Regions from separate parts of the Streptomyces sp. NBC_00887 genome, predicted to be linked through region 2. Evidence: riboswitches for the same ligand, from Rfam matches in the RefSeq annotation. Region 2 holds a riboswitch; each other region holds the start of a gene.
What was found. A riboswitch is a leader RNA that binds a small molecule or an ion and turns the genes downstream of it on or off. The one in region 2 is predicted to bind cobalamin.
Positions count from the first base shown of each region.

Region 1: linked by a shared signal. The riboswitch ahead of OG844_RS08340 (cobalamin biosynthesis protein) and the one ahead of cobN (cobaltochelatase subunit CobN) in region 2 are both predicted to bind cobalamin.
Region 3: linked by a shared signal. The riboswitch ahead of OG844_RS13210 (CbtB-domain containing protein) and the one ahead of cobN (cobaltochelatase subunit CobN) in region 2 are both predicted to bind cobalamin.

Region 1 is NZ_CP108788.1:1,812,747-1,822,134, forward strand. It holds gene OG844_RS08295 (ABC-F family ATP-binding cassette domain-containing protein) at 1-36, opposite strand, end outside; gene OG844_RS08300 (neutral zinc metallopeptidase) at 184-711, shown strand; partial or broken gene OG844_RS08305 (neutral zinc metallopeptidase) at 722-1,177, shown strand; gene OG844_RS08310 (VOC family protein) at 1,276-1,686, shown strand; gene OG844_RS08315 (hypothetical protein) at 1,717-3,024, opposite strand; gene OG844_RS08320 (alpha/beta hydrolase) at 3,209-4,339, opposite strand; gene OG844_RS08325 (class II aldolase/adducin family protein) at 4,408-5,067, opposite strand; gene OG844_RS08330 (anion permease) at 5,372-6,634, shown strand; gene OG844_RS08335 (hypothetical protein) at 6,647-6,868, shown strand; cobalamin riboswitch at 7,032-7,159, shown strand; gene OG844_RS08340 (cobalamin biosynthesis protein) at 7,289-8,236, shown strand; gene OG844_RS08345 (cobyric acid synthase) at 8,233-9,388, shown strand, end outside.
Region 2 is NZ_CP108788.1:5,711,610-5,720,997, forward strand. It holds gene OG844_RS26105 (IclR family transcriptional regulator) at 249-1,007, opposite strand; gene cobN (cobaltochelatase subunit CobN) at 1,086-4,688, opposite strand; cobalamin riboswitch at 4,720-4,871, opposite strand; gene OG844_RS26115 (cobalamin biosynthesis protein CobG) at 5,071-6,348, shown strand; gene OG844_RS26120 (precorrin-8X methylmutase) at 6,417-7,043, shown strand; gene cobJ (precorrin-3B C(17)-methyltransferase) at 7,040-8,554, shown strand; gene OG844_RS26130 (DinB family protein) at 8,630-9,142, shown strand; gene OG844_RS26135 (cobalt-precorrin-6A reductase) at 9,193-9,388, opposite strand, start outside.
Region 3 is NZ_CP108788.1:2,886,611-2,895,998, forward strand. It holds partial or broken gene OG844_RS13160 (SpoIIE family protein phosphatase) at 6-620, opposite strand; partial or broken gene OG844_RS13165 (TSUP family transporter) at 692-931, shown strand; gene OG844_RS13170 (metal-sensitive transcriptional regulator) at 969-1,235, opposite strand; gene OG844_RS13175 (rhodanese-like domain-containing protein) at 1,234-1,866, shown strand; gene OG844_RS13180 (PIG-L family deacetylase) at 2,082-2,915, opposite strand; gene OG844_RS13185 (pirin family protein) at 4,735-5,700, opposite strand; gene OG844_RS13190 (tetratricopeptide repeat protein) at 5,824-6,180, shown strand; gene OG844_RS13195 (hypothetical protein) at 6,187-6,597, shown strand; gene OG844_RS13200 (GNAT family N-acetyltransferase) at 6,612-7,127, shown strand; gene OG844_RS13205 (CbtA family protein) at 7,233-8,009, opposite strand; gene OG844_RS13210 (CbtB-domain containing protein) at 8,036-8,251, opposite strand; adenosylcobalamin (AdoCbl) riboswitch at 8,296-8,393, opposite strand; gene OG844_RS13215 (histidine phosphatase family protein) at 8,529-9,131, shown strand; gene OG844_RS13220 (4'-phosphopantetheinyl transferase) at 9,046-9,388, opposite strand, start outside.

The sequences.
Region 1 (9,388 bases), 3.9 Mb from region 2:
GCCGGCGCGCAGCTCGATGCCGGAAGCGGTGATCACGGAAAAACTCCAGGGCGGTATGGACGGCGGAGGGACGGTTACGGACTCACGACTCGACGCCGTCTAATGCACAAGGAGAATTGCCATGGAGCTCATTCTACTGGCGGTGTCCACCTGGTTTTCCGCGTGCTTCCGGCCTGCCACCCCGTGACCACGGCGCGTCACATAAAAGGGCATCCCCTACCGAACTGCCCGATACTCGGCGCGGGGCGGCAAGGGTGCCGTGCCGCAGCCGGAGCAGAGGGTGGTGCGCCCCATGCAGTTCGACGACGACGCCGACCTGGACACGTCCGAGGTCCAGGAGGTGCGCGGCAGCCGGATCCCGGGTGGCAGGGCCACCATGGGCGGGGCGGCATCGTCGCGCTGGTCCTGGGGCTCTTCTTCGGCGTCGGTCCGGACCAGCTCGGACTCTCCTCGGGCGACCCCGACACGACCGCGATCGCGTCGTCCGCCGCCCAGGTCCAGCAGAGCTGCCTGACGGGCGAGGACGCGAACACCAAGGACGACTGCCGGACCGTGGCGGTGGTCAACAGCGTGCAGAACTACTGGGGCCAGGAATTCGCCCTGAACGGCGAGAGGTACACGCCGGCGCGGACCGTCCTGTTCAGCGACCGGATCGCCACCCTCCTGCGGGTCGGCCACCTCGGCGGTCGGGCCGCTCTCCTGCCCGGGTGACCGGCAGGTCTATCTGGACCTGGGGTTCTTCGACGAGCTGCGCACGACGTTCGGATCGAGCGGCGGGCCGTTCGCCGAGGCGTATGTCGTCGCCCACGAGTACGGCCACCACGTGCAGAACCAGCTGGGCACGCCGAGCAGGGCGCAGGACGGGCGGCAGGGCGCCGACAGCACTTCCGTGAAGGTGGAGCTGCAGGCGGACTGCTACGCCGGGGTGTGGGCGAACGACGCGACCACCACCGCCGCCGCCGAGTCGGGGCGCCCCCTGATCACCGAGCTGACGGAGGTGGACATCCGGGACGGCCTGGACGCCGCGGCGGCGGTCGGTGACGACCGGATCCAGGAGCGGTTCCAGGAGAGCGTGAATCCGGAGTCGTGGACGCACGGCTCGTCGGAGCAGCGCCGGCAGTGGTTCACGACCGGATTCCGTACCAGGGACGCGAGCCGCTGCGACACCTTCCGCTGAACCGCCGACCCTGCGGGGGCGCACTGTCGGTGCCGGGTGGAACACTGAGACGCAGATCACAGCAAACCGGTGGGAACGGCTGGGAGAAGGTGAGCTCGATGGCAGGCGCGGGCGGTGTTCCGACGATCTGTCCGACGGTTCTGTACGACGACGCGAGGGCCGCGATCAGGACGCTGACCCAGGCCCTGGGCTTCACGGAGGAGGCGGTGTACGAGGGGAAGGACGGCAGCGTCCTGCACGCCGAGCTGTCCTGCGGCAACGGCAGGGTGATGCTCGGCTCCAAGGGGGGCGAAGGCGTGTTCGCCAAGGCGATGGCGGGGGCGGGACCCGCGGGGGTGTACGTCGTCGTGGACGAGGTGGACGAGCACCACGCGCGGGCCGTCGAGCACGGCGTGGAGATCCTGATGCCGCCCACCGACCAGGACTACGGCTCGCGTGACTACATGGCGCGGGACGCGGAGGGCAACGTCTGGAGCTTCGGGACGTACGCCCCGGGTTCGGCGGGCTGACCGACTCCCCCGGGGTTTCGCGTTCCGTGCTCAGGCGCCGCCGGTGTGCACCTGGAAGGCCGCCCGGCGTACGGCCTTGGCGAGTGCCGGGTCGGGGTGGGCGGCGGCCAGGGCGACCAGTACCTGCACGGTGCGCGGGTGTCCGACCGCGCGGACCTCGTCGAGCAGGGCCGGGACCGTGCCCTGGACGGCGGAGTCGAGATGGCGGACCAGGAGTCCGGTCTCGCCGTGGTCCGCGACCGCCGCGGCGGTGTCGATCCAGAGCCAGGTGGCTTCCTCACGGCTGAGGACGTCCTGGGCGTCGTCCGGGTCGGCACCCTCGTACTCGGCGAGCCAGAGCAGGGCGTACGGACGCAGCGGCGGTTCGCTGACGACGGTGCGCACCACGGGCTCCGCGGGAGCACCGACGACGCGCAGCGCCTCGAAGGCGAGACCGCGCAGCAGGGCGTCCTCGCCGCGGGCGACGGCGAGCAGTTCTGTCACCGCGCTGCCGACGGTCCGGGCGGCGAGCCAGGCCCGGTATTCGACGCGGGCGGGCCCGGGGGTGAGCCGGGCGCAGCCGAGCAGCATGTCGGCCGCGGACTGCTCGATGTTCCCGGCCGGGCTCTGGGCGGCGACGCAGATCTGTTCCAGCTTGACCCAGACCGCCCAGTTGCCGAGGGGGGTGAGTGTGGCCTGTCCGGCTCCGAGCGTCAGCGCGCCGACGGCGGCGAGGCCTTCGAGGGCCCAGTCGAGCAGGAGCGCGTTCAGGTCCTCGGGCTGCCCGGTCGCGGTGCTGCCGGGCGCGGGCTGCTGCGGCGGCCCGTACGGCACCTCGCACCGCTCCTCGTGGAGTTCCGCGACGCGCTGGCCGAGGAGGTCGAGGAGGGCGGGCACGGTGACGGGCCCGGCGGAGAGCTGCAGGAGCGAGAGCACCTGGGGCACCGCCTCGACGGCTTCGGCGACGGCGGTCGCCTCGATTCCTTCGGGTGCGGCGTGGACGAGCGACCAGGCGTCGAAGAGCGCCACCCAGCCGCGGAGCACGGCGGAGTCGTCCCGGTCCCAGGCGCGCAGCCTCCAGCCGGGGCGCGCGGTGTCGCCGTGGAGTTCGATCAGCCCGGCCAGCCTGGCCCGGTCCCAGCCGGTCTGTATCTGGGCGGGGGACAGTTCCAGCGCCGCCGCGGCCCGTTCCAGGGCCTCGGTGGCGAGCGGGGCTGCCCCCGGGCCCGCCGCGTCGGCGGCCCAGTGGGCGATCCGGACGGCGTGGGCGAGCACGGCCCTGGCCTGGCGTGCCAGTTCCGCAGGGGGCGGTGTGCCCTCGGGAGGGCGGGGGGCCGGCCTGGTGCGCCGGGTGGTCACGGCCTTGCGGGCGGTGGCAAGGGGTCGCGGGCGGACAAGTCGCAGCCTGGAGTCGCGCGGGGTACGGGACGTCACAGGAGCAGTCTTGCCTCTGACGGCCCGAAAGCCCAAACGGAAGCCGGATCCCATGGGTACGGGAAGGTTTCGGGCCCGGTCACCAAGCGGGCCGATCCATCCCATCAGCTCACATCAGAGGCGTGAGGAAGCGTCTGAGGGCCTCTTCGTAGCGTGCCGGATCGGCATTCCACATCGCCGCATGCGGAGCCTGGGTCACGGGGTGCAGGGTGACCAGGTCGGGACGCAGTGCGGCCAGTCGCCGGGACGGCTGCCAGGGCGCCAGGGTGTCGTCGGGGCCGTGGAAGATCAGCGTGGGGGCGTGCAGGGCGGTCGGTACGGAGGTGTCCAGGAGCGGGGCGCCGCGCAGTCCGGTCTGGCCCTGGGCGGCCCGGACGGCGAGGGGCAGGAGTGCGGCGGGGATGCCGTGGGCGACGGTCAGGGCACGGAGGGTGACCTTCCAGTCCAGCACCGGGGAGTCCAGGACGAGACCGCTGATGCGGTCGCGGAGTGCGGAGTTGACGGCGGCATGCAGGGCCATCGTGGCGCCGGTGGACCAGCCGTGGACCACGACGCGTTCGGCCCCGTAGCGCACGGCGTAGCGGATGGCCGCGTCCAGGTCGCGCCACTCGGACTCGCCGAGGTGGCCGAGCCCGTCCGGGGAGCGGGGCGCTCCGGTGTCACCCCGGTAGGCGAGGTCGAGCACCGGGAACTGCTGCTCCTGCAGGAATCCCGTCACGTTCAGGGGGTGTTCGCGGGTGGTTCCGAGACCGTGCACGGTGATCACCCAGGTGTCGCGGGCGCCGGGGAGGAACCACGCGGGCAGGGCGCCCAGCTCGCCGGGGATCTCCACCTCCTTGTACGTGAGGCCGAGTGCGTCGAGCGGGTCGCCGCTGTGGAGCTCGGGGGTGAGGCGGACCTTGGCGCCAGGTTCCAGGCTGCCCCGGGTGACGCGTTCCAGCCTGCGCACGACGGTGTCGGCGGAGCCGTGCGGCGCCTGCTCGACGACCGGGCCGACGATCGCGCGGACGTCGCGGCCCACCAGTCCGTACGTGCCGGGGCGCAGCGCGGCGAAGGAGCGGGTCAGAGTGACCTGCCCGGGCGCCGTGGCGTGCACGGTGAGTTTTCGGTCTCCGGGGAAGGGGCGTGGTGACGGGGCCCCGAGGGCGGCGTCGCTGGCGTACCGGCCGGCCGCGACCGCTGCCGCTCCGACGCCGAGGATCGTGGAGACGGCTGCTGCCGTCACTGTTGCCGGGCGCACGGCTCCAGTGTCCTGGGCTGCGGCGCGTGCTGCCAGCGGAACGGGGCCGTACGGTGCCGGCCCCGGGCTCAGCCGGGCTGGCCGTACCCCTTGAGGGCGTCCTGTACGTCGCGCAACTGGGCGCGGGAGAGCAGGGACGGGTGGTGGCCGGGCACGGAGCTCGCGGTGAGCCAGAGCCTGCACATCCATTCGAGCTGCGCAGTGCGCTCGTAAGCCTCGTCGAGGGTGTCCCCGTAGGTGACCGTTCCGTGGTTCTGCAGCAGGCAGCCCGTGCGGTCGCGCAGTGCGGTGAGCATGTTCCCGGCAAGCTCCGCCGTCCCGTACCGGGCGTAGGCGGCGGTGCGGACGGGGCCGCCGAGCACGGCGGCGGCGTAGTGCACCAGCGGGACCTCGTCGACGAGGGTGGAGACGGCCGTGGCGTGGACCGCGTGGGTGTGTACGACGGCGGCGGCGCCGCTGTTCCTGTAGACGGCCAGGTGGAGGGGAAGCTCGCTGGTCGGGGCCATGTCGCCGAGGACCTGGCGCCCTTCGAGGTCGACGCCGACCGCGTCCCCGGGACCCAGCCGGTCGTAGGGCACTCCGCTGGGGGTGACCAGGACGACTCCGCCGACCCGCGCCGACACATTGCCCGAGGTGCCGACGACCAGACCGTCCGCGGCAGTCCTGCGGGCCGTCGCCACGACGCCGTCCCATGCCCGCTCGATCGCGTCCCGGTGCTGATCGCCCATGCGGCGATCCTAGGGTCATGCGTTCGGATGACGCCGGGCCCACCGGACGTGTCGGGCGAATCCGTCGCGGAGCACGTGAGCGATGTCTCCCCAATGGGGCAAATACGGCAGACCGGGGATACGCCGGAACCCGGCGAAGGCCGGTTCCCGCACCGTCGCAGGCCGGTGCGACCGCCCCGGGTGCACACAAGCGGAATGGCCATTCGCGCTTGGGGTCACCGCAACGCCCTGCCCAGTTCACCTTCCGTTCACCCAGGTTGCTTACGTTCCTACAGCCACTGACGTCGAACGATTGCCTGGGTAAATGGAACACATCACGCTGCTGCTCGCGATCGTGATCGTGACAGCTCTCGTGTTCGATTTCACGAACGGTTTCCACGACACCGCCAACGCGATGGCCACCACCATCTCGACCGGCGCCCTCAAGCCCAAGACAGCGGTGGCCATGTCCGCCGTTCTCAACCTCGTCGGCGCGTTCCTGTCGGTGGAGGTCGCCAAGACGATCTCCGGCGGGATCATCAATGAGGACGGCCTCAGAACCGAGGTCATCTTCGCGGCGCTCGTCGGCGCCATCCTGTGGAATCTACTGACCTGGCTGGTCGGCCTGCCCTCCAGCTCCTCCCACGCACTCTTCGGCGGCCTCATCGGCGCCGCGGTGATGTCGGCCGGCTGGTCCTCGATCAACGGCGGCACCGTCGTCACGAAGGTCCTCCTGCCCGCGATCGCGGCCCCCCTCGTCGCCGGTCTGGCCGCACTGCTGGCCACGAAGCTGACGTACCGCCTCAACCGGAAGATCACCGACGAGGCGCAGCTGAAGTCGACCGCCAAGGGCTACCGGGCCGGACAGATCGCCTCGGCGGGTCTCGTCTCGCTCGCCCACGGCACCAACGACGCCCAGAAGACGATGGGCATCATCACCCTGGCCCTGGTCACCGGTGGCGTGCTCGCCCCCGGCTCCAACCCGCCGGTCTGGGTCATCGCCTCCGCCGGTATCGCCATCGCGCTGGGCACCTATCTCGGCGGCTGGCGCATCATCCGCACCATGGGCAGCGGCCTCACCGAGCTCAAGCCGCCGCAGGGCTTCGCCGCCCAGACCAGTGCGGCCACGGTCATCCTGGCCTCCTCGCACCTCGGCTTCTCGCTCTCCACCACCCAGTCCTGCTCCGGTGCCGTGATGGGCGCCGGTCTCGGACGCAAGGGGGGCGTGGTCCGCTGGTCCACGGCCACCCGCATGTTCATCGCCTGGGGCCTGACCCTGCCGGCCGCCGGTCTGGTCGGCGCGGGCGCGGAGTTCCTCACCAAGCAGGGCCCCTGGGGTGTCGGCGTGGTCGCCGTGCTCCTCGTCGCGGGCTCCGCTGCCATCTGGCTGCTGTCGCGCCGCAAGCCGGTCGACCACACCAACGTCAACGAGACGGACGCCGAGCCCGCGGGCGTCGTCACCACCGCCATCGCGGCCGTCAGCCCTCCGCCCGTCGGCTCCGGCGTCCCGGACCTCAAGACCACCATCCCGGCCCCGGCCCCGACGGCCGGATCCCCGGCCGACCCGGCCCGACCGGCCACGGTGTAAGGACAGATCCGCATGAACATCGACTGGGCAGCTCTCGCCTCCGTCTTCGGCGTCAGCCTCGTGGTCACCGTCGCACTGGTCGGCCTCTTCACTCTCGGCATCATCGGCCTCTCCAAGCAGGCCTCGGCGGTGCAGTCCGGCGGATCTCTCACGCTGGCGCGCACCGGCGCGTACGCCTGCTTCGGGCTGTGCGCGGCGGCGGTCGCCTACGGGATCTATCTGATCGTCGTCTGACCACTCCGGCGCCACGCCACCGTCTCCTCGCATCGGGCCGGACACACCACGTGTGTGTCCGGCCCGATGTGCGTCTGCGCACACTGCACTTCCGCAGGTCAACGGCAGGTTGACGGGCGTTCACGGGGCGTGGTGGACTGCCGGTGCCATTTACGGCGACAGGAGAGGAAGCCGGTGCGAATCCGGCGCGGTCCCGCCACTGTCACCGGGGAGCAGGCCCCCACACGGAAGTCACGGTCCGGCACGGACTGGAAGGCCGGGGGAACTGCGGATCCGGAAGCCAGGAGACTCTCGTCGCCGGTCACGTCGAACCAGGGCGCGGACCCTGAGTTAAGGACATCTGCCATGCCTGGCTGCCGTGCGTCGGTCCCTGTGTCACCCGCTCCGAACATCCTTCGAGGCACGACGGCCGGCTGAACCGTGCGAGCCGACCGCATCTTCGCGTACGGCGCCACCGCCGGTCTGATCGGCGACCTGCTGCTCGGTGACCCCCGGCGGGGCCACCCCGTCGCCGCCTTCGGGCAGGCCGCGGCAGGCCTCGAGAGCCGGCTGTGGCGCGATCACCGCGGCTGGGGCGCCCTGCACGCGCTGGTCTGCGCCGGGGGCGCAGCGGGCGCCGCCGCGCTGGCCGCCCGTGCCGTACGCAACCGTCCCGCCGCGGCCGTGGCACTGACCGCCGTCGCCACCTGGTCCGTCGTCGGCGGTACGTCGCTGGGCCGGGAGGCCCGGGCCATCGGCGGTGCGCTCGCCGCCGGTGACATCGAGGTGGCCCGGGAGCGGCTGCCGCACCTCTGCGGCCGTGACCCCCAGTCCCTCGACGGACCGCAGATCGCCCGCGCGGTGGTGGAGTCCGTCGCCGAGAACACCTCGGACGCCGTCGTCGGCGCTCTGGTGTGGGGCGCCATCGGTGGTGTCCCGGGCCTCGTCGGATTCCGGGCCGTCAACACCCTCGACGCCATGGTCGGTCACAGGTCTCCGCGCCACCGGCGCTACGGCTGGGCCTCGGCCCGCCTCGACGACCTCGCCGGCTGGCCCGGTGCCCGCCTCACCGCCGTGCTCGCCGTGGCCGCCGGTGGCCGTCCGCGCGAGGCCGTACGGGCCTGGCGGGCCGACGCGGGCAAGCACCCGAGCCCCAACGCGGGCCCGGTGGAGGCCTCGTTCGCGGGTGTGCTCGGTGTGCGCCTCGGCGGGACCCTCGCGTACGGCGGGCGGGTCGAGCACCGGCCCGTGCTCAACGGGGAGACCGGCCGGGACGTGCGGGTGACGGATATCGAACGCGCGGTGCGGCTGTCGCGCCGGGTGAGTGTGCTGGCCCTCGGCGTGTGTGCGGCCGCGCGGCTGGCTTCGGGAAGGAGGGGCCGGGCATGAGCGGCGGACAGGGCGGCGGGCTGCTGGTCGCGGGAACGACCTCGGACGCGGGCAAGAGTGTCGTCACGGCGGGAATCTGCCGGTGGCTGGTGCGCCGGGGGGTGAAGGTCGCGCCGTTCAAGGCGCAGAACATGTCGCTGAACTCGTTCGTCACCCGCGAGGGTGCGGAGATCGGCCGCGCCCAGGCGATGCAGGCGCAGGCCGCCCGGGTGGAGCCGAGCGTGCTGATGAATCCGGTGCTGCTCAAGCCCGGTGGTGACCGCTCCAGTCAGGTGGTCCTGATGGGCAAGCCGGTCGGCGAGATGAGCGCGCGGGGCTACCACGGCGGGCGCCAGGAATCGCTGCTGGGGACGGTCGTGGACTGTCTGGAGCAGCTCCGGGGCACGTATGACGCCGTGATCTGCGAGGGGGCGGGCAGTCCGGCCGAGATCAATCTGCGGCGCACGGACATCGTGAACATGGGCATCGCGCGGGCGGCTCGCTTCCCGGTGCTGGTCGTCGGGGACATCGACCGGGGCGGGGTGTTCGCTTCGTTCTTCGGTACGACGGCGCTGCTGAGCGCCGAGGACCAGTCGCTGGTCGCCGGGTACCTCGTCAACAAGTTCCGCGGCGATGTGTCGTTGCTGGAGCCCGGCCTGGACATGCTGTATGAGCTCACCGGGCGCCGTACGTACGGCGTGCTGCCGTTCGCCCACGGCCTCGGCATCGACGAGGAGGACGGGCTGCGGGTGTCGATGCGCGGCGCCGTCCGGGAGTCGGTCGTCGCGCCTCCGCACGGGCAGGACGTCCTGCGGGTCGCGGTGTGCGCCGTGCCGCTGATGTCGAACTTCACCGATGTGGACGCGCTGGCGGCCGAGCCGGGTGTGGTGGTGCGGTTCGTGGACCGGGCCGAGGAGCTCGCCGACGCGGACCTGGTGATCGTGCCCGGTACGCGCGGCACGGTGAAGGCGCTGGCGTGGCTGCGCGAGCGAGGGCTGGCCGACGCGCTGCTGCGGCGGGCCGCCGAAGGGCTGCCGGTGCTGGGGATCTGCGGCGGCTTCCAGGTGCTCGGTGAGTCCATCGAGGACGAGGTGGAGTCGCGGGCGGGGCTGGTCGAAGGGCTGGGGCTGCTGCCGGTGCGGATCCGGTTCGGCCGGGAGAAGGTGCTTGGCC
Region 2 (9,388 bases):
GGACCGCGTCGTGCCCGGCACCATTGAGGGCTCGTCCTGTCCGGGCAGGGTCTTGTCGGGGGCAACCCCTCACGAGAGCTCCATGGGCCCCCTATTTTCGCTACGGCCGTTTCGTTTACCGCAGTGGGGGGGGCTTGCCGACAATTACGCAACACCCGTATCGACAACTTTCGGCGGGGGTGAGGCGGCCTTCGTCGAGGTCTTCTCCGAGGCGGCCCTGTTCGAGCAGGCCCTCCGGCCGGGGCCGCTCAGAGGGTGAGGGACAGCCCCCTGGTCACCCGCTCCGCCGATGCGAGCAGCTTCTCCCGTACCTGGCTGGTCCGGTACATCCGGTCCGACCGGAAGGAGATGCCGAGCGAGCCGACCTTGTCCCCGCTGTACACGGGCACCGCGATGCAGAGCGTGCCGAGGGAGTACTCCTCGCGGTCCATGACGACGGGGACGGGCAGCGAGGATTCGAGCTGTCGCACGAGCTCCTCCCGCCGCGTGATCGTGCGGGGCGTGAGATCGGCGAGGTCGTGCCTGGAGAGGTAGTCGCCGCGCGCCTCCTCGTCCAGCTCGCGCAGGACGCACTTGCCCAGTGCCGTGGCGTGGCCGGCGTCCTCGAATCCCACCCAGAGGTCGACCCTCGGCGTCTGCGGCCCGTCGACGATCTCCGCGACGCGGATCTCGCCCTCCTCGTAGAAGGTCAGGTAGGCGGCGGCCGACACATCGTCCCGCAGCGAGGCGAGTGCGGGGCGGACGCGCGTGAGCAGCTCCTCCGCGTTGCTTCCCGCCTTCGGTTCGAACAACTCGTCGCCCATGACGTACCCGTCGTCGTCCAGCTTCCTCAGGAAGCCGTCACGGGTGAGCGCGGGCAGCAGCTCGTGCGCGGTGGACAGCGGCAGCCCTGCCTCCCTCGCCAGCTGTTCCGCGGGGACACCGCCCTCGTGCGCTCCTGCCGCTTCCAGCAGGCGGAGGGCCTGCTGGACAGAGGCGACTGGCGTGGGGCCTACCTGATCACCCATTCCACCAGCTTGTACCCGGTACCGCCGCGCGGCAATATATCCCGGATCCGCCCGGTCCGGAACGCCGGGACGCGCGCCTCAGTCCTCACCCTCCAGGTTGCCTTCCGTCTCCAGGAAGACCTGGCGCAGCGCCTCGAGCACGGCCGGGTCGGGCTTCGCCCACATGCCCCGGGACTCGGCCTCCAGGAGGCGTTCCGCGATGCCGTGGAGGGCCCAGGGATTGGCCTGCTGGAGGAATTCGCGGTTGGTCGGATCCAGGACGTACGTCTCGGTGAGTTTGTCGTACATCCAGTCCGCGACCACGCCCGTCGTCGCGTCGTACCCGAACAGGTAGTCGACTGTGGCGGCGAGCTCGAAGGCGCCCTTGTAGCCGTGGCGGCGCATCGCCTCGATCCACTTCGGGTTGACCACCCGGGCGCGGAAGACCCGGGACGTCTCCTCGACGAGGGTGCGCGTGCGGACCGTCTCGGGTCGGGTCGAGTCGCCGATGTACGCCTCGGGGGCGGTGCCCTTCAGCGCGCGTACGGTCGCGACCATGCCGCCGTGGTACTGGAAGTAGTCGTCGGAGTCCGCGATGTCGTGCTCACGGGTGTCGGTGTTCTTCGCCGCGACCGCGATGCGCTTGTACGCGGTCTCCATCTCGTCCCGGGCCGGGCGCCCGTCGAGCTCACGGCCGTAGGCGTAGCCGCCCCACACCGTGTAGACCTCGGCGAGGTCGGCGTCGGTGCGCCAGTCGCGGGAGTCGATGAGCTGCAGCAGCCCGGCACCGTACGTTCCCGGCCGGGAACCGAAGATGCGGGTGGTGGCACGCCGCTCGTCGCCGTGTTCGGCCAGGTCGGCCTGGGTGTGGGCCCGTACGAAGTTCCGCTCGGCGGGCTCGTCGAGGGAGGCAGCCAGGCGCACCGCGTCGTCCAGCAGGCCGATGGTGCGCGGGAAGGCGTCCCGGAAGAAGCCGGAGATGCGCAGCGTGACGTCGATACGGGGACGGCCCAGCTCCTCGTACGGGATCGGCTCCAGGCCCGTGACGCGGCGCGAGGCGTCGTCCCAGACGGGGCGGACGCCGAGCAGGGCGAAGGCCTCGGCGATGTCGTCGCCCGCGGTGCGCATCGCGCTCGTGCCCCACAGGGACAGGCCGACGGAGGTGGGCCATTCGCCGTTGTCTGCGCGGTAGCGCTCCAGGAGCGAGTCCGCGAGGGCCTGGCCGGTCTCCCAGGCGAGACGGGACGGGACGGCCTTCGGGTCGACGGAGTAGAAGTTCCGGCCGGTCGGCAGGACGTTCACCAGACCGCGGAGCGGGGAACCGGACGGGCCCGCAGGGACGAACCCGCCGTTCAGCGCGTGGACGGTGTGGTCGAGCTCGTCGGTCGTGGCGGCGAGACGGGGCACGACCTCCTTGGCGGCGAAGTCGAGGATGTCGGCGACGGCGGACGGCTGTCCGGCGGCCACGCGGGCGACGGCGGCCGGATCCCAGGCCGCGTCCTCCATCGCCTGGACGAGGGTGCGGGCCTGCTCCTCGATCTCGTCGGCGGCGGTGCGCGTGGCCGCGGACTCGTCGAGGCCGAGCGCCTCGCGCAGACCGGGCAGCGAGGTCGTACCGCCCCAGATCTGGCGGGCGCGCAGGACGGCGAGGACGAGGTTGACGCGGTCCTTGCCGGCCGGGGCGCCGCCCAGGACGTGCAGCCCGTCTCGGATCTGGACGTCCTTGATCTCACAGAGCCAGCCGTCGAGATGCATGATGAACTCGTCGAAGCCCTCGTCCTCGGGCCGGTCCTGCAGCCCCAGGTCGTGATCGAGCTTCGCGGCCTGGATCAGTGTCCAGATCTGGGCGCGTACGGCCGGGAGCTTCGCCGGGTCCATCGCGGCGATCTGCGCGTGCTCGTCCAGGAGCTGTTCGAGGCGGGCGATGTCGCCGTAGCTGTCGGCGCGCGCCATCGGCGGTACGAGGTGGTCGACCAGGGTGGCGTGCACACGGCGCTTGGCCTGGGTGCCCTCGCCCGGGTCGTTCACCAGGAACGGGTAGACGAGCGGCAGATCACCCAGTGCGGCGTCGGGGCCGCAGGCGGCGGACAGGCCGGCGTTCTTGCCGGGCAGCCACTCCAGGTTGCCGTGCTTGCCGAGGTGGATCATCGCGTCGGCGCCGAAACCGTTGTCGTCCGCGGACGCGGCGATCCAGCGGTAGGCGGCCAGGTAGTGGTGCGAGGGCGGCAGATCGGGGTCGTGGTAGATCGCGATCGGGTTCTCGCCGAAGCCGCGCGGCGGCTGGATGAGGATCAGCAGGTTGCCGCGGCGCAGGGCGGCGAGCACGATGTCGCCCTCGGGGTTGCGGGACCGGTCGAGGAACATCTCGCCGGGGGCCGGGCCCCAGTGCCGCTCGACGGCCTCGCGGAGTTCGGCGGGCAGCGTGGCGAACCAGCGGCGGTAGTCGGCGGCGGGGATCCGGACCGGGTTGCGGGCCAGCTGCTCCTCGGTGAGCCACTCCTGGTCGTGGCCGCCGGCCTCGATCAGCGCGTAGATCAGCTCGTCGCCGTCGCCGGAGACCAGACCCGGGATCTCCTCCTCGGGCCCGAAGTCGTAGCCCTCGGCCCGGAGCCTGCGCAGCAGGGCGACGGCGCTTGCGGGGGTGTCGAGGCCGACCGCGTTGCCGATGCGGGAGTGCTTGGTCGGGTACGCGGACAGGACGAGGGCGATCCGCTTCTCGGCGGCCGGGATGTGGCGGAGCCGGGCGTGCCGTACGGCGATCCCGGCGACCCGTGCCGCGCGCTCGGTGTCGGCGACGTACGCGGGCAGGCCGTCCTCGTCGATCTCCTTGAAGGAGAACGGCACCGTGATCAGGCGGCCGTCGAACTCCGGCACCGCGATCTGGGTGGCGGCGTCCAGCGGGGAGACGCCCTCGTCGTTCTCCTCCCAGGCGGCGCGGGGGCTGGTGAGGCAGAGCGCCTGGAGCACCGGCACGTCGAGGCCGGTGAGGGCGCCCGCGTCCCAGGACTCGTCGTCGCCGCCCGCGGACGCGGTGGCCGGCTTGGTGCCGCCCGCGGCGAGGACGGTCGTCACGATGGCGTCGGCGGCACGGAGTTCGTCGATGAGCTCGGGCTCGGGGGTACGGAGCGAGGCGACGTACAGCGGGAGGGCGTGGGCCCCCGCGTCCTCGACGGCGGTGCAGAGCGCTTCGATGAACGCCGTGTTCCCGCTCATGTGGTGGGCGCGGTAGTAGAGCACCGCGACGGTGGGCCCGGTGACGCCCTCACGGGCCGTCCGCTCCAGCGGGCCCCAGGCGGGTGCGGGGGCGGGCGGCTCGAAGCCGTGACCGGTGAGCAGCACGGTGTCGGAGAGGAACCGGGCCAGCTGCTCCAGGTTGGCGGGGCCGCCGTGCGCGAGGTAGGCGTGCGCCTCGGCGGCGATGCCGATGGGGACGGTGGACGCGGCCATCAGCTGGGCGTCGGGCGCCTGTTCACCGGTCAGCACGACGACGGGGCGACCGGTCGCCAGCACCAGGTCGAGGCCGTCCTGCCAGGCCCGTACGCCCCCGAGGAGGCGTACGACGACGAGGTCCGTGCCGTCCAGCAGCTCCGGGAGTTCATCGAGGGAGAGCCGGGAGGGGTTGGCGTAGCGGTAGTTGACCGGGCCCGCGGATGCGCGGGCGCTGAGCAGGTCGGTGTCGGACGTCGACAGGAGCAGGATCATGCGGCGTCAGCCCTTCCTCGGGGTGTCCACGCCCCGGGCGGTGTCGGACGGCAGGAGTTCCTGACTCGCCCGGTCGTGGACCGGGCTCACAGTGGCGGGACCGCGCCGGAATCTCACCGGGCTTCCTCCCATGTCGCCGTCTGGCGATGGCGGGCCGAACGGACCGCCGCTAGGCATAGTAGGCGGCGGACGGCCGGGCGTGACGGGATGCCCCTGGACGGGACTTGTCCTGGTCGCACGACGGGCCGGTTTTCGCCCTGCGGCGGCCGGGACCGGGCAACGAACCCGGCACGGGCCCCGGACCGGTCGCGATTCCGGGTCCGGCCGGTGGGTGTCCTACAGGTCACAGTCACCGTAGGACTGTGCCGCGGTCACGGTCGGTATGCTCGCCGCCATGCCCCCATCCGCCCTCCCGCCCCGGTCTCCGGGCGGTGATGCCTGCCCCGGAACACTGCGTCTGCACCGGGCGGACGACGGTGCGCTGGCGCGGGTCCGGCTGCCCGGCGGCGTGCTGACGGTTGCGCGTGCGAACACCCTCGGAGAGGCCGCGGAGCGGCTGGGCGACGGTGAGTTGCACCTCACCTCGCGCGGCAACGTGCAGCTGCGCGGGCTCGCCCCGGACTGCGGTGCGGAGTTGGCCGGACTGCTGGGCAGGGCCGGGCTGCTGCCCTCCGAACGCCACGAGCGGATACGCAACATCGTCGCTTCCCCCCTCGCGGGACTCGACGGCCTCGGAGCCGCTGAGGTCGGAGTGTGGCTGGCCGGACTTGACCGCTTGCTGTGCGGAAGCGACCGTGCGGCCGCGCTCTCCGGCCGCTTCCTGTTCGCACTCGATGACGGCCGCGGTGATGTGGACGCCCTCGGCGCCGACCTCACCCTGCTGGCCCGTGACGACGGCGAAGCGATGCTGCGTGTCGGGGACACCGACGCCGTCCTGCGTATCCCGGCTTCCGAGGGACCCCGCGCCGCACTCCTGGCCGCCGAAGCGTTTCTGGACGCCGCCCCGGACACCGGTGCCTGGCGGGTCAAGGACCTGCCGTGCGGCGCCGCCGCACTGTCCGACGACGTCGTACGGCGGTTGAGGCGGACCGGTACCGCCGTGTCGGAGGACCGCCGCCCCCTCCCCCATGCGTCCCTCCCTCCTGCCCTCGGCCCCGTACGCGGCGGCCGCCGCGAGGTCGCGCTGTCCGTCGGCGTACCGCTGGGGCGCCTTGACCCGAACCAGTGGCGGCTGCTGTCGAGCGCCGGCGAACTGCGGCTCACCCCATGGCGCGGCGTCGTCGTCACCGGCGTCGCACCGGATCGAGCGGACGAACTGCTCGCCGCCCTCTCGGAGGCCGGTCTGATCACCGGACCCGGCTCGCCGTGGGCCGGGGTCGGGGCGTGCATCGGACGGCCCGGCTGTGCGAAGTCGCTGGCCGACGTGCGGGCCGAAGCGGGGGCCGCCGTCGGACCCGCGGGACGGCTGCCTGTGTACTGGTCCGGGTGCGAACGCCGCTGCGGCCATCCGCACGGGGAGTGGATCGACGTGGTCGCCACCCCGGACGGACACCGGATCTCCCATGTGACGGGGGACAGGTCGGACGCCACGGCGACGGTCCGGGACGACCCTGTCGCGCTGGCCGCCGCGGTGGCAGCGGCGCGAGGCTCTCGCACCTGACCGCGCATCACCTTGTTCACCTGTGTCTGGCCGCCGGCCACAAACCCGATGAAGAAAGCGACAGCACTGTGCATCAGTACGAGAAGGACGGACCGGCGATCTACCGCCAGTCCTTCGCCACCATCCGCGCGGAGGCGGATCTGGCAGGGCTGCCCGCCGATGTGAGCCAGGTCGCCGTCCGCATGATCCATGCCTGCGGCATGGTCGACCTCGTACGCGATCTCGCCTTCTCGCCGGATGCCGTGGCCGGCGCCCGCGCGGCGCTGCGGTCCGGTGCGCCCATCCTGTGCGACGTGGCCATGGTCGCCAGCGGTGTCACCCGCAAGCGGCTGCCGGCGGACAACGACGTGGTGTGCACCCTGTCCGACCCGGCCGTTCCGGAACTGGCCGCGAAGCTCGGCACCACCCGCAGCGCCGCCGCGCTGGAACTGTGGCGCGACCGCATGGAAGGGGCTGTCGTCGCCGTCGGCAACGCGCCCACCGCCCTCTTCCGGCTCCTGGAGATGATCGAGGAGGGCGCCCCGCGCCCCGCCGCCGTCATCGGTGTCCCGGTCGGCTTCATCGGCGCCGCCGAGTCCAAGGACGCGCTGGCCGCCCACCCGTCCCGCCTCGAGCACCTGATCGTGCGCGGCCGGCGCGGCGGCAGCGCCATGGCGGCGGCGGCCATCAACGCGATCGCCAGCGAGGAAGAGTGAGCGTGAGCGAGCACAGGAAGACCGGACGGCTGTACGGGGTGGGGCTCGGGCCCGGCGACCCGTCCCTGATGACCGTGCGCGCCGTGCAGGTCATCGCCGAGGCCGATGTCGTGGCGTACCACTCCGCCCGGCACGGCCGGTCCATCGCCCGTTCCATCGCGGCGCAGCACATCCGCGCCGACCACATCGAAGAGGCACTGGTCTACCCCGTCACGACGGAGACCACCGACCACCCCGGCGGCTACCGGGGCGCGCTGGACGAGTTCTACACCGAGGCCGCGGCCCGCCTCGCGGTCCATCTCGACGCGGGGCGCACCGTCGCCGTGCTCGCCGAGGGCGACCCGCTGTTCTACGGCTCGTACCAGCACATGCACAAGCGGCTCGCGGACCGCTACGCCACCGAGGTCGTCCCGGGCGTCACCTCGGTCAGTGCCGCCGCCGCCCGTCTCGGCACCCCGCTCGTCGAGGGCGAGGAGGTGCTGACGATCCTGCCGGGCACGCTGCCGGAGGAGGAGCTGACGGCACGTCTGGCGGCCACCGACTCGGCGGTGGTGATGAAACTGGGCCGCACGTTCCCTGCCGTGCGCCGTGCGTTCGAGGCGTCCGGGCGACTGGCCGAGGCGCGTTACGTCGAGCGCGCCACCATGGCCGGGGAGCGCACCGGCGATCTGGCGGACACCGACGCGGACTCGGTGCCGTACTTCGCGGTCGCGGTGCTGCCGAGCCGGATCGACGCACCCCGCCCCGAACGGGCCGCCGGCTCCGGCGAGGTCGTCGTGGTGGGTACCGGGCCGGCCGGCCCGCTGTGGCTGACGCCCGAGACCCGCGGGGCGCTGGCCGCCGCCGACGACATCGTCGGCTACACGACGTACCTGGACCGGGTGCCCGTACGTCCCGGGCAGCAGCGGCACGGCTCCGACAACAAGGTCGAGTCGGAACGGGCGGAGTTCGCCCTGGACCTGGCACGGCGCGGGCGGCGGGTGGCCGTCGTGTCGGGCGGTGACCCGGGGGTGTTCGCCATGGCCACGGCCGTACTGGAAGTGGCGTCCCAGGACGCGTACGCGGACCTGGCGGTACGGGTGCTGCCCGGCGTGACCGCGGCCAACGCCGCCGCCGCCCGCGCGGGTGCTCCGCTGGGACACGACTACGCCACCATCTCGCTCTCGGACCGGCTCAAGCCCTGGGAGGTCATCGCCGAGCGGCTGCGCGCGGCGGCCACGGCCGATCTGGTGATGGCGCTGTACAACCCCGGCTCACGCAGCCGTACCTGGCAGGTCGGCAAGGCCCGCGACCTGCTGCTGGAGCACCGCTCCCCGGACACGCCCGTGGTGCTCGGGCGCGATGTCGGCGGCCCGGCGGAGAGCGTGCGCACGGTGCGCCTCGCCGATCTCGATCCGGCCGAGGTCGACATGCGGACGATCCTGATCGTGGGGTCCTCGCAGACCCGGTGGGTGCGGCGGGGGGACGGCCGGCAGATCGTCTGGACGCCGCGCCGCTACCCGGAGGGCTGAACGCGGTCGCGGCGGGGACGGGCGGAGCCGGCCGCTGCCCGTCCGCTGTCGGACCCCCGTGCCACGATGGCGGACATGAGCACTCCCGAACGTCCCATGCCCCCTTTGGACGCCGGTGAGCGGGCCTCTCTGGAGAGCTGGCTCGACTTCTACCGCACCACGCTCGCCCAGAAGTGCGACGGCCTGACGGAGGACCAGCTCCGCCAGGCGACGGCGGCACCTTCGCCGATCACCCTGCTCGGACTCGTCCAGCACCTCGCGGAGGTCGAGCGGAACTGGTTCCGCCGGGTCCTGGCCCAGGAGGACGTGCCGCCGCTCTTCACCCCCGGGTCCGACCCCGAAGCCGCCGACGGCGGTTTCGACCTGACGGACGGAGCGACGTACGAGCAGGCGCTGACCGTCTGGCAGACCGAGATCGGCCGGGCGCGGGAGAACTGCGCCGCCCGCGCACTCGATGACACCAGCCCCTTCATGGGCGGGCAGGTCACCCTGCGCTGGATCTACACGCACATGGTCGGCGAGTACGCCCGCCACTGCGGGCACGCCGATCTCGTACGCGAACGGATCGACGGTCGTACGGGCGTCTGAGCCGGCATCGAGGCCCGCGATCGCCAGGCCCTCGCCGCCGTGCTCCCCGGCTAGAGCCGCTCGTTCGGATCATGCCGAGCTCGCGGGGTCACGCACGGGAGGTCACGCAGCCAGCCGACGGCTTCCAGGGGGGTCCCGGCGACCGGCACGCCCTCCGGTACCGGTGGCCGGCGGACGACGACCACCGGGATGCCCGCCTCGCGGGCCGCGGTGAGTTTGGGAGCGGTCGCCTCCCCGCCGCTGTCC
Region 3 (9,388 bases), 2.8 Mb from region 2:
AATGATCACAGCACTACCACCGAGCGGGCGCGTGGGAGACTGCAGCCGAAGGCGTGGAACGGACGGGCGGTGATAGTCGCCATCGCAGTAACCACCGTGATCCTCGCGGTGGTGTCCGTCGCCGTGCGTGACCCTTCGGGGTGAGCGTCTACGAGCTGTTCGGCCAGCCGGTGGTGCGCTGCTGGCGTGCCGTGTCCGGCCAGCTGCCGCCAAGGCAGCAGGGTGACGAGACGGGCGGGCGCACCGGGCGCCAGCCCTCGTCGCCTCCGCAGGCCGCGGAACCGCCCGCGCGGCTGAACCGTACTCCCAGCGGTGCAGCCGCGCAGTGCCCGCGTGCCGCGTGCGCGGACGGGAAACCATTCCAGGGTGGTGAGGTGGTCGGAGGCACCTGCTCGCCATTCGATCAGGAAGACGGTCGCGTCGTCACTGGTACGCCCGCCGCGTTCCTCCTTCAGCGCGCGCGAGAGCTTGATGGCTGCTGACCTCATCCCGCCTTCGGTCTGCCCGAGCCGGTTCACGCAGCGAAGGAGGCGCTCCTCGCCGAACGGTTCTCCGTCTTCGTCGCGTTCCTCGATGACACCGTCGGTGTAGCACAGCACCCGGTCTCCGCGCCGGAGTTGCTGCTCGCCGACGACCGGGCGCTCACCACCGAGGCCGACCGGGAGGGTGGGTGGGTGGGCTCTCCAGCTTCGCCGTCGGCACCAGCCTGCTGGTCATCATCGCCAACGCCCTGGTCGCACTCGCGGCCCGCGCGTCCACCACGGTCAGCCTGGACTGGGCTTTGATCATGCCGTTCATCGCGACGGCAGTCCTGGGAGCCTGGGACGGCAAACGGCTGTCCGCGAAGGTCCGGCCCGCCATCCTGCAGCGGGTCTTCGGCACGTTGCTGCTGACCGTGGCCGCGGTGATGACGACCGGCGTCCTGTTGTGAAAAACCCGTGGGGGCCTGCCGCGGGATTCGAAAGCTCTCAGGCCAGCGAAAGGAACAGCTTCTCCAGTCGGGCGCGCATCTGCACGGAGTCCCGTACCTCGGGATCCTCGCTGGTCATGCACTGCTGCAGACCCGTCGCGATGAGCGAAAACCCAGCCCGGTCCAGCGCCTTGGAGACCGCCGACAACTGCGTAATAACGTCCTCGCAGTCCCGGCCCTCCTCCATCATCTTGATCACTCCCGCGAGCTGCCCCTGCGCCCGTCGCAGTCGGTTCAGCGCCGACTTCAGCTCCTCGGCACTCATGTCGAGTTGCACACCAACCTCCTCACATACCCCCACGGGTATCTTACCGTGGGGGGAACCGCCCAGAAAGGCCGCACTCACCCCCGCCCAGGCCACCGCCCGCTTCGGCGAGTTCACCGTGATCGACGTCCGCACCCCCGGCGAGTACGCCACCGGCCACCTGCCCGGCGCCCACAACATCCCCCTGGACCGCCTGGACGAGGCCGCCGACGCCCTGAAGAACGCCGCGCAGCGCACGCCGCTGCTCATCGTCTGCGCCTCCGGAGCCCGATCCGCCAAGGGCTGCGCCCAGCTGGCCACCCAGGGAATCGACGCCGCCACCCTCGAAGGCGGCACCACCGCCTGGGCCGCCGCAGGCCACGAGGTCGAGCGCCCGGCGGGTGCCCGCGCGACATGGCCCATGGACCGCCAGGTCCGCCTCGCCGCCGGCAGCCTGGTCCTCGCCGGCTTCGTGGCCGGCCTCGCCTGGACGCCCGCACATTGGTTGTCCGGGGCCATCGGCGCCGGACTCGTCTTCTCCGGCGTGACCAACACCTGCGGCATGGCTGCAGCCCTGGCCAAGCTGCCCCACAACCGGCCCGCCAGGAACGCGGTCTCCTTCCAGGAAACCCTGCTGCGTCTGGCCGCCTGATCTCAGCGCGGCGCGGCTTCGCAGCGGTTCCTGGCTGGTCACCGCCGTCCGCAGAGGGGCCGAACGGCACTGACGTCGCTGCCAGCCGCTTGAGTCGGCCCGCTGCCGCCGCTCAGGAGCGGACCATGCGGGCGATCGCCTGCTCCGAGTGCGTGACCCGCTCGATTACGCCGTGTGGCCGATGAGCTTTCCCGCGCCCCGGTCGGACGAGGGGATCAGCGCAGTCCGGCGAAGAGATCGTTCTCGGGTACGGCCGCGCCGGTGGCGTCCTTGACGCGTACGAAGGTCTCCGTGCCCATCAACTCGCCGAACCTCTCCTTGCCCATCTTGAGGAAGAAGATGTTCTCGCCCTGACTGGCGTGCGCGGCCAGCGCATCGAACTTCTGACCGCTGAATGCGGTGGTGTCCACCCAGGTGGTGATCTCATCGTCGGGGAGGCCGATCTCGGCCATCGCGGCGGCCTCGGCAGGATCCGGCTCCGGCATGTCCTCATGGAACTCGCGCATGGTCTCCCCGAACCGCTGCATCATCGAGCGGGGCATCGTCGTCCAGTACACCTTCGGTGTCAGCGCGGTCATCTCCAGCGCCGCCATCGTGATGCGGTGGGCCTGGATGTGGTCGGGGTGGCCGTAGAAGCCGTTCTCGTCGTAGGTGACGACCACATCGGGTCGGTAGTGCCGCATGAGTTCCGCAAGTCGGGCAGCGCCTTCCTCCACGGGGGTCTGCCAGAAGGATCCGGGGGCGTCGTTGCTCGGCCAGCCCGTCATCCCGGAGTCGGCATAGTCCAGCATCTCCAGATCGCTGACCTTCAGGACGTCACAGCTCGCCTTGAGCTCTTGGCGGCGCATCAGGGCGACGGTCGCCGGATCGTGCCCGGGATCGCCCGGCTTGACGCCCCCCGTTCCGTCACCGCAACCGCCGTCCGTACACGTCACGAGAACGGTGCGGATGCCTTCCGCCGCGTACCGCGCGAGGACCCCTCCGGTTCCGGTGGCCTCGTCGTCGGGGTGGGCGTGCACTGCCATGAGCGTCAACGGCCGGTCAGTCATGAAACAGTCCTCTGCAGAGAGTACGTCTTGGTCCAAGTGCGCGGCGTGCGTACCGCGATCCTGGGGCCCGGATCCTGGCGGGGCGGACGACCTTGCGGTCTCCGTGTTCCCCGCCCGTGCGGCGCCGGTCCCTCGGTCGATGCAACCGTGCCGACCCGACCGGCTGTTCCCGGCGCAGCCAATTGGCCGTCCAGGCTTCGGAGTTTCAACGCGAACGAGGTACAGGCGCGTCCTGCACGTCTCAGCGCCACGTCGGCCTCTGCGGACCGACATCCTGCGCTGCGAGGTCGGCGACGACTCCCCGGCAGCTGTCTCCGCGGGCAGCGACTCGCTCGGCCCTGATACGGACCCGCCATCGAAGCCTGGGATGAGCAGTGGGACGCCCTCATGATCGCGCCCGAGCGCGCCGCCGGCGCTTTCGTGATCTCACCGAAGCTGCCCCCTGCGCGAGTGGCTGAGCATCAGTGGCAGCCGCCGAGGGACAGTCTGGTCCGACCGCCAGGTAGACGACTCCGACCTCGTACCGCTCCTCGACGATGGCAAGAAGCCGGTGGCCTTCGCCCGCTGTACACAGGCTGGCTGGAGTGGGCCGAGCGCGCGGTACTGGCGACATCGTCGAGCGTGCGCCTGCCGTGAGGGACGCATCAGCCGCAGCACTCACGTCGTCACCGCCTACCTCCCGCACAGGGTCGAGAGCGACGAACCGTAGCGAGCCAAGACCGCGTCGAACACCCGCAACGCACCCCACCGTCATACGCAGAACCCCCGCCGGAGCAAGCCGACGGGGGTTCCTCATCCATCACGCACTATCACACGCGTGTCACCAACCCTATAGGCGCTCTCACATCGCAGGGACCTGACCTGGACTTACGCGTTCGTTCTGGACCAGCTGGATCCTCATGGACGGCTTCTACGACATGTGCCATGTGGGGCCGGCCCGTGCCGGACTGAGCCTCTTGGCCGCGTTGGTCAGCCACCGACGCGCGACGCGATGCGGCCTGCGGTGGGGCAGCCGCTATCCCGGGCAGTCACTCAACGTGCTGACCCGAGAGCCGCAGGCGAACCAACTCACTCGCCTCAACACAGCTACGCCAGACGCACCTCTGGAGAGGATTTGGGGAGTATCGACGGCCCTGGGGAGCTCGTGGGGAGAATCGGCTGCGTAACACGGTACGAAGCTGACGGCACTGAAAGACGCATCCCTGCAGGTCAGCAGCCCGTAGAACCTCAACGCCGAAGGTCAGCGCCACCAGGTAGACAACTTCATGACGTGATCCACTGGTTCAACGAGGTCGGCCTGGACGAATCCATGCAGACCAATCACAGGATCCGGAACACTCACGGTCCAGAGTCAACGAACTGGCTGGCGCGACAGCCATTCCTTCTGGTCAGTCCAGTAGGAGCCTGAGCCACGGCAGACTACGAATCCCGGCTACCAGACAGGTCACCATTGTGGGATCACCACAACACTCTGTTCCCTCTGGGTGAAATCCCGGCCCCTGGTGGGCCATGTGCAATTACCCCTCGTTCGCTCAACTGCCACGAGTCAGGAAAAGCTCCAACCCCAGGCGCCCAGTCCGCTCATCACAGACAGCAGACCAGCCAGACCATGACGCGAAATCGCCTGACACCCCGTCAGTAAAGTCAGCATTGGGTCAGCATCAGGTCTACTAGAGCTGCTCGCACACGACCACACTTTGGAATCCCGGGCACGTGCGGCGGAAGCTTCCAGAGAAGCGCTGGACCGATTCCGCTTCTGAGTATGGGGCCGAGCTGCCGCGACCAGGAGCGTGCCGGGACCCGGCCACATCAGTGCAGCTCAGCGCACCCTTCCCCGCGGTTTCAGCGCCACAGGCGGCAGTTCAGGAGCAGGGAGCCGACCTCCGTCGTAGCCATGCACTTCCCCGAACCGGGCACCGTCCGCCCAGTCCGCACGCGCCTGTGCGATATCCTCATGGGACCGCCCGATGAAGTTCCACCACATGACGATCTCCTCCTCGAAGGGCTCACCGCCGAGGAGCATGAGCCCGGCGTCGGAGACCGCACGCAGGGGCAGTTCGGTCCGGCCGCAGCCGAGGTAGAGCATCGAGCCGGGCAGTACCGGGACGCCGTCGACCTCCGCCTCGCCGGACATGGACAGCACCGCGTACTCGAAGTCGGGATCGAGCGGCAGCCGGGCTTCGGCGCCGCCCGTCAGGGCCAGGTCCGCACCCACGATCGGTGTGTACACCGTGCCGGGCGACGTGGCGCCGTCGAGTTCGCCGAGGATGACGGTTGCGGTGACCCCCGGCGCGGTGACCTCGGGGAGGTCTGCGTGGTGCTGGAAGTGCGGTTCGACGTTCCTGTGGGCGTCAGGCAGAGCCACCCACAGCTGCGCTCCGTGCAGAAGCCTGGCATGCGGCTCAGGGCTCTCCTCGGAGTGACTGATCGCCCGCCCCGAGGTCATCAGACCCAGCTCGCGGGGGCGCACCGTCCGGAGGCTGCCCAGGCTGTCGCGGTGCAGGACCTCCCCGTCGTGCAGCCAGCTGACAGTCTGCAGGCCCATGTGGGGGTGCGGCGGTACCTGCATCCCGGGCTCGTCGGCGATGTCGTCGGGGCCGTAGTGATCCACGAAGGCCCAGGCGCCGACCATGCGGCGGCCCAGGTTGGGCAGGAGTCGGCGGACCTCGGTGGACTCGCCGAGCTGAACATGCCGCGGCGTCAGGAGTTCACGCACCGGCTCGGCGACGACGAAGCCCCGTCCTCCGCAGACGGAGAGTGCGGCCTGGCGATCGAGATTGCTCATGGCGCTCAACCTATTCCCGTGCGGACGCGGAGTGTCGGTCCCCACGCCGAAAATTTAGTGGAATATTAAACTACACCCCTGTGTTGACGCGTCCGCAGGACCCGATTCGCTCCAGGAGGAGAAGTGAACGACACCTACTACGAGTTCGGCACCGCGGCCGAACGCTGGGACCGTGCGCAGATGTTCTTCGACGCCAAGGAGTACCTGACGGCGGCGCGGATCCTCGGCGGGCTGGTGGACGAGGCGCCGGAGCTGGTCGCACCGCGGCTGCTGCTGGCGCGCGCCTACTACCACTCCGCGCGGCTCGCGAAGGCCGAAGCCGAGTTGCTCGCCGTCCTGGAACGCGATCCGGTCGAGGAGTACGCGCGGCTCATGCTCGGTCGCACACTTGAACGCCAGGGGCGGGCCTCGGAAGCGGCCCCGCATCTGAGGATGGCCGCGGCGCTGGTCGGGGACGTCCAGCCAAGGGATGTCCCTTAGTCCCTGATGGATCATGTGCCCGCCCGTCGACGTCCGCACCCGCCTCGGCGACGCTGGTCCGTCGTCCGCACCGCAGGCCTGACCGCCCGGGTCGCCGACGGAGCGGACCAGTTCGCCGGACCGGACCGCAGCGCCGCCGTGACGGTTTTCACGGACGACGTCCCGGGACGTACCCCCGAGGACTTCCTCGCCGTACTGCTCGACGGCGCTCCCGACAGGCTTCCCGCGCAGCGGCTCACCGAGCCTCTGCGCGGCGGACTCCGCCACGCCTTCTGGATGGCCTCGGACGACCGCGGCGGGGAGCGGCACGAGTTCTACGGCTTCACGGAGTCGGCTGTCGGCACCGCCGCCGGGCTGTGCCGCACCCATGAAGGGAAAAGTAGCGAAACTCGCGTGCATCTGCCCCTGCCGAGGTGATAGTCCGGGCTGTCATGGACAACCTCATGACGACACGCCTCCTGCTGCACCCGCTGAGCGCGGCCGAAGCCGCATCGGTGGAGGCGGGCGAACCGCCGGCAGGCACCCTCTGGGCACCCGGATACCCCGGGGACGGCGACCGCGGGGTCGCCCGCCGTTTCCTGGAGACCTGCGCGGACGCCGGCAGCCCCCAGCCGTTCGGCGCCTACGAGATCCGCCGCCGTGCGGACGGGCACGTGATAGGCGGCGTGGGCTTTCACGGAAGGCCCGATTCCGACGGCCGGGTGACGATCGGCTACGGACTGATCCCCTCGGTACGCGGTCTGGGCTACGCCTCCGAAGCGCTCCGTGCCCTTCTGGCCTTCGCGCGTTCCCAGGGGGTCGTGTCCGTGAAGGGCGACGCTGACCTCGACAACACCCGGTCGCACCACGTCATGGCAGCGGCCGGTATGCGGCTGGTCGGCGAGGACGACCGGCTCAAGCACTTCCGTATCGACTGGACGGGAACCGGCCGGACACCCGACGCCTGACACGACACCTGAACATGGGGCTCGGCCCTGAGCCCGCACATGACGGAACCCGCCGGGGACTCCCCGGCGGGTTCACTTGTCGTAGGCCCCCTGCGGGCTCGAGGGTCAGCCCACGGCATCGGCCGGGCGAGGTGCCGTACGGTCACCCGCCGACGACGCGGTACGCGCGGCCGGTACGAGAAGCCGCTCGGTCAGGTAACCGAAGACGAGACCGAAGGCGGTCCAGAGCGTCGCCTGGACGGCGAGCGTGGACAACCGGAACTCCCACAGCAGGCTGGCCGGGAAGTCCGTTCCGACCTCGTTGAACGAGGGCAGGAAGGCGTAGGCGAGCCCGATCAGCAGGACGTAGCCGGCGCCTGCGGCAGTCGTCGCGTTCCAGTTGCCCAGGCGGGGTGCGAGACGTTTGCCGAAGATCACGGCGGCTACGGCCAGCAGCACGCTGAGAGCGACCATCAGGAAGAACAGGCCGGTGCGCTGTCCGATGGTGTCGGGGTTCCCGACAGCCGGCGGGTTCGCCGGGTACTTCAGGAACGGCACGACGTACACCGTCAGCAGGGCCGCACCCGCGACGAGCGCGGCCGTGGCCCTGGGGCCGAAGCTGCCGATGCGGCCCAGGGCGTAACAGAAGACGAGTGCGGCGATGCCGCCGATGGCCACGCCGAATACGAGGACACCGGTGGCGAGACCGCCGGTGGCCTGCATCGTGCGGCTGACGAGTTCCTCGCCGCCGCCGTGGTCGTGGGCGTGTGACTCCTCCAGCGCGATGGCGGCGTCCACGCGGGACTCACCGAGGAAGTAGGCCACGGCAAGGGCGAGCGCACCGGCCACGAGGCCGGCCAGCATCCCGCGGACGAGCAGAGCTCTGACCGATACGGAGTTCATGGAACGTTCCCCTGATTCCCGGAATCTCAGTGGCAGGGGAATCCGAGGAGGTGGCGTCCGTCGTGGACCCACTCGTGCACGGACTCACCCGCGAAGACCGCGGTGGCGCCCTGCTCGGCTCCGACGAAGTACAGCAGGACCAGCATCAGGATGCCGAAGAAGACGGCCCAGGGGGCAATGGCCTTCAGGGAGATGGGGGTGATCGCGGGTGCGATCGCAGCTGGGGCAGCAGAATGTGCCATGGCAGAACCTCCTGTGGGAACACGCGTCCCTGTCGTGGTGCCTGAGACGAAGGTGCCGGGTCTGACTTTCCCGCAGAACGAGCGGGTACACAGTGGCGCGACCGTGCCGGATTCTCACCGGACTTCCGTTCACACCTCGTCTTGGTTGCCGCGACCATACCGCCTGTTGCTCGGGCGCCGCCACGGTGCAACCGTCCCGGTCGCGGCCCGCGGCGCGAGCCGTGTTCCCATGGGGCGCCTACGCATCGGGCAGTTGTTGAAGAAGGGGAGGCGGAGCATGACGGTACGGGTGATGTTGATCTCACCGGCCATGAACGCGGCGTCGAGAGAGGCACGCTTCGAGGGTGACGCACCGTTGGACGAGGCAGGTCTGCGCAGGGCCGAGGACGCCGCCGGTGACGTACCGGGAGCCGACCGGTATGCGCGCGGCCCTTCGGAGCGCTGCCTGCAGACCGCTCAGGCGCTCGGACTTGCCCCCAGTGCCGAACCCGCGCTCCGCGACTGGCACATGGGGCGCTGGAGCGGTCAACGACTGTCGGACGTCGGCGCCGCTGAACCCGACGCCGTGTCCGCCTGGCTGGCCGACCCATCGGCCGCCCCGCACGGGGGCGAGTCGCTCCTGGACCTGGCTGCCCGGGTGGGCAGTTGGCTGGAGACCCTGGCCGGGGACCGCGACGTGCGGGTCATGGCCGTGGTCGAACCCGCGGTCGTCCGCGCGGCGGTGGTCCAGGCGCTGGCTCTGCCGGTACAGGCCTTCTGGCGGCTGGACGTTCCCCCGCTCGCGCTCACCGAGCTCAGCGGGCGGTCCGGCCGGTGGAACCTGCGGTGCGGTCGCCCTCCGGAGGAACGCGGGGAGCGTGGGGCAGGGCGATCGCGGTAACCGCGAACCCGTCCTGGACCAGCCACCTTCCCTCGAACGTGCCCGGTATCCCGGGCGCCGTCCGCAACAGCTGCGCCGTGAAGGTGCCCCGGTGCCAAGCCCCTTCGCTCCGGCGGAATTCGATCTCCGCCTCGTCGAAGTCGAGCTCGATGCCTGTGAGCGGGTACCACGTCTTGAAAACACTCTCCTTGGCGCTGAAGACCAGCCGATCCCAGTGGGGGGCCGCGCCGCCCGCGACCGGGCCGATCCGCCGCCTC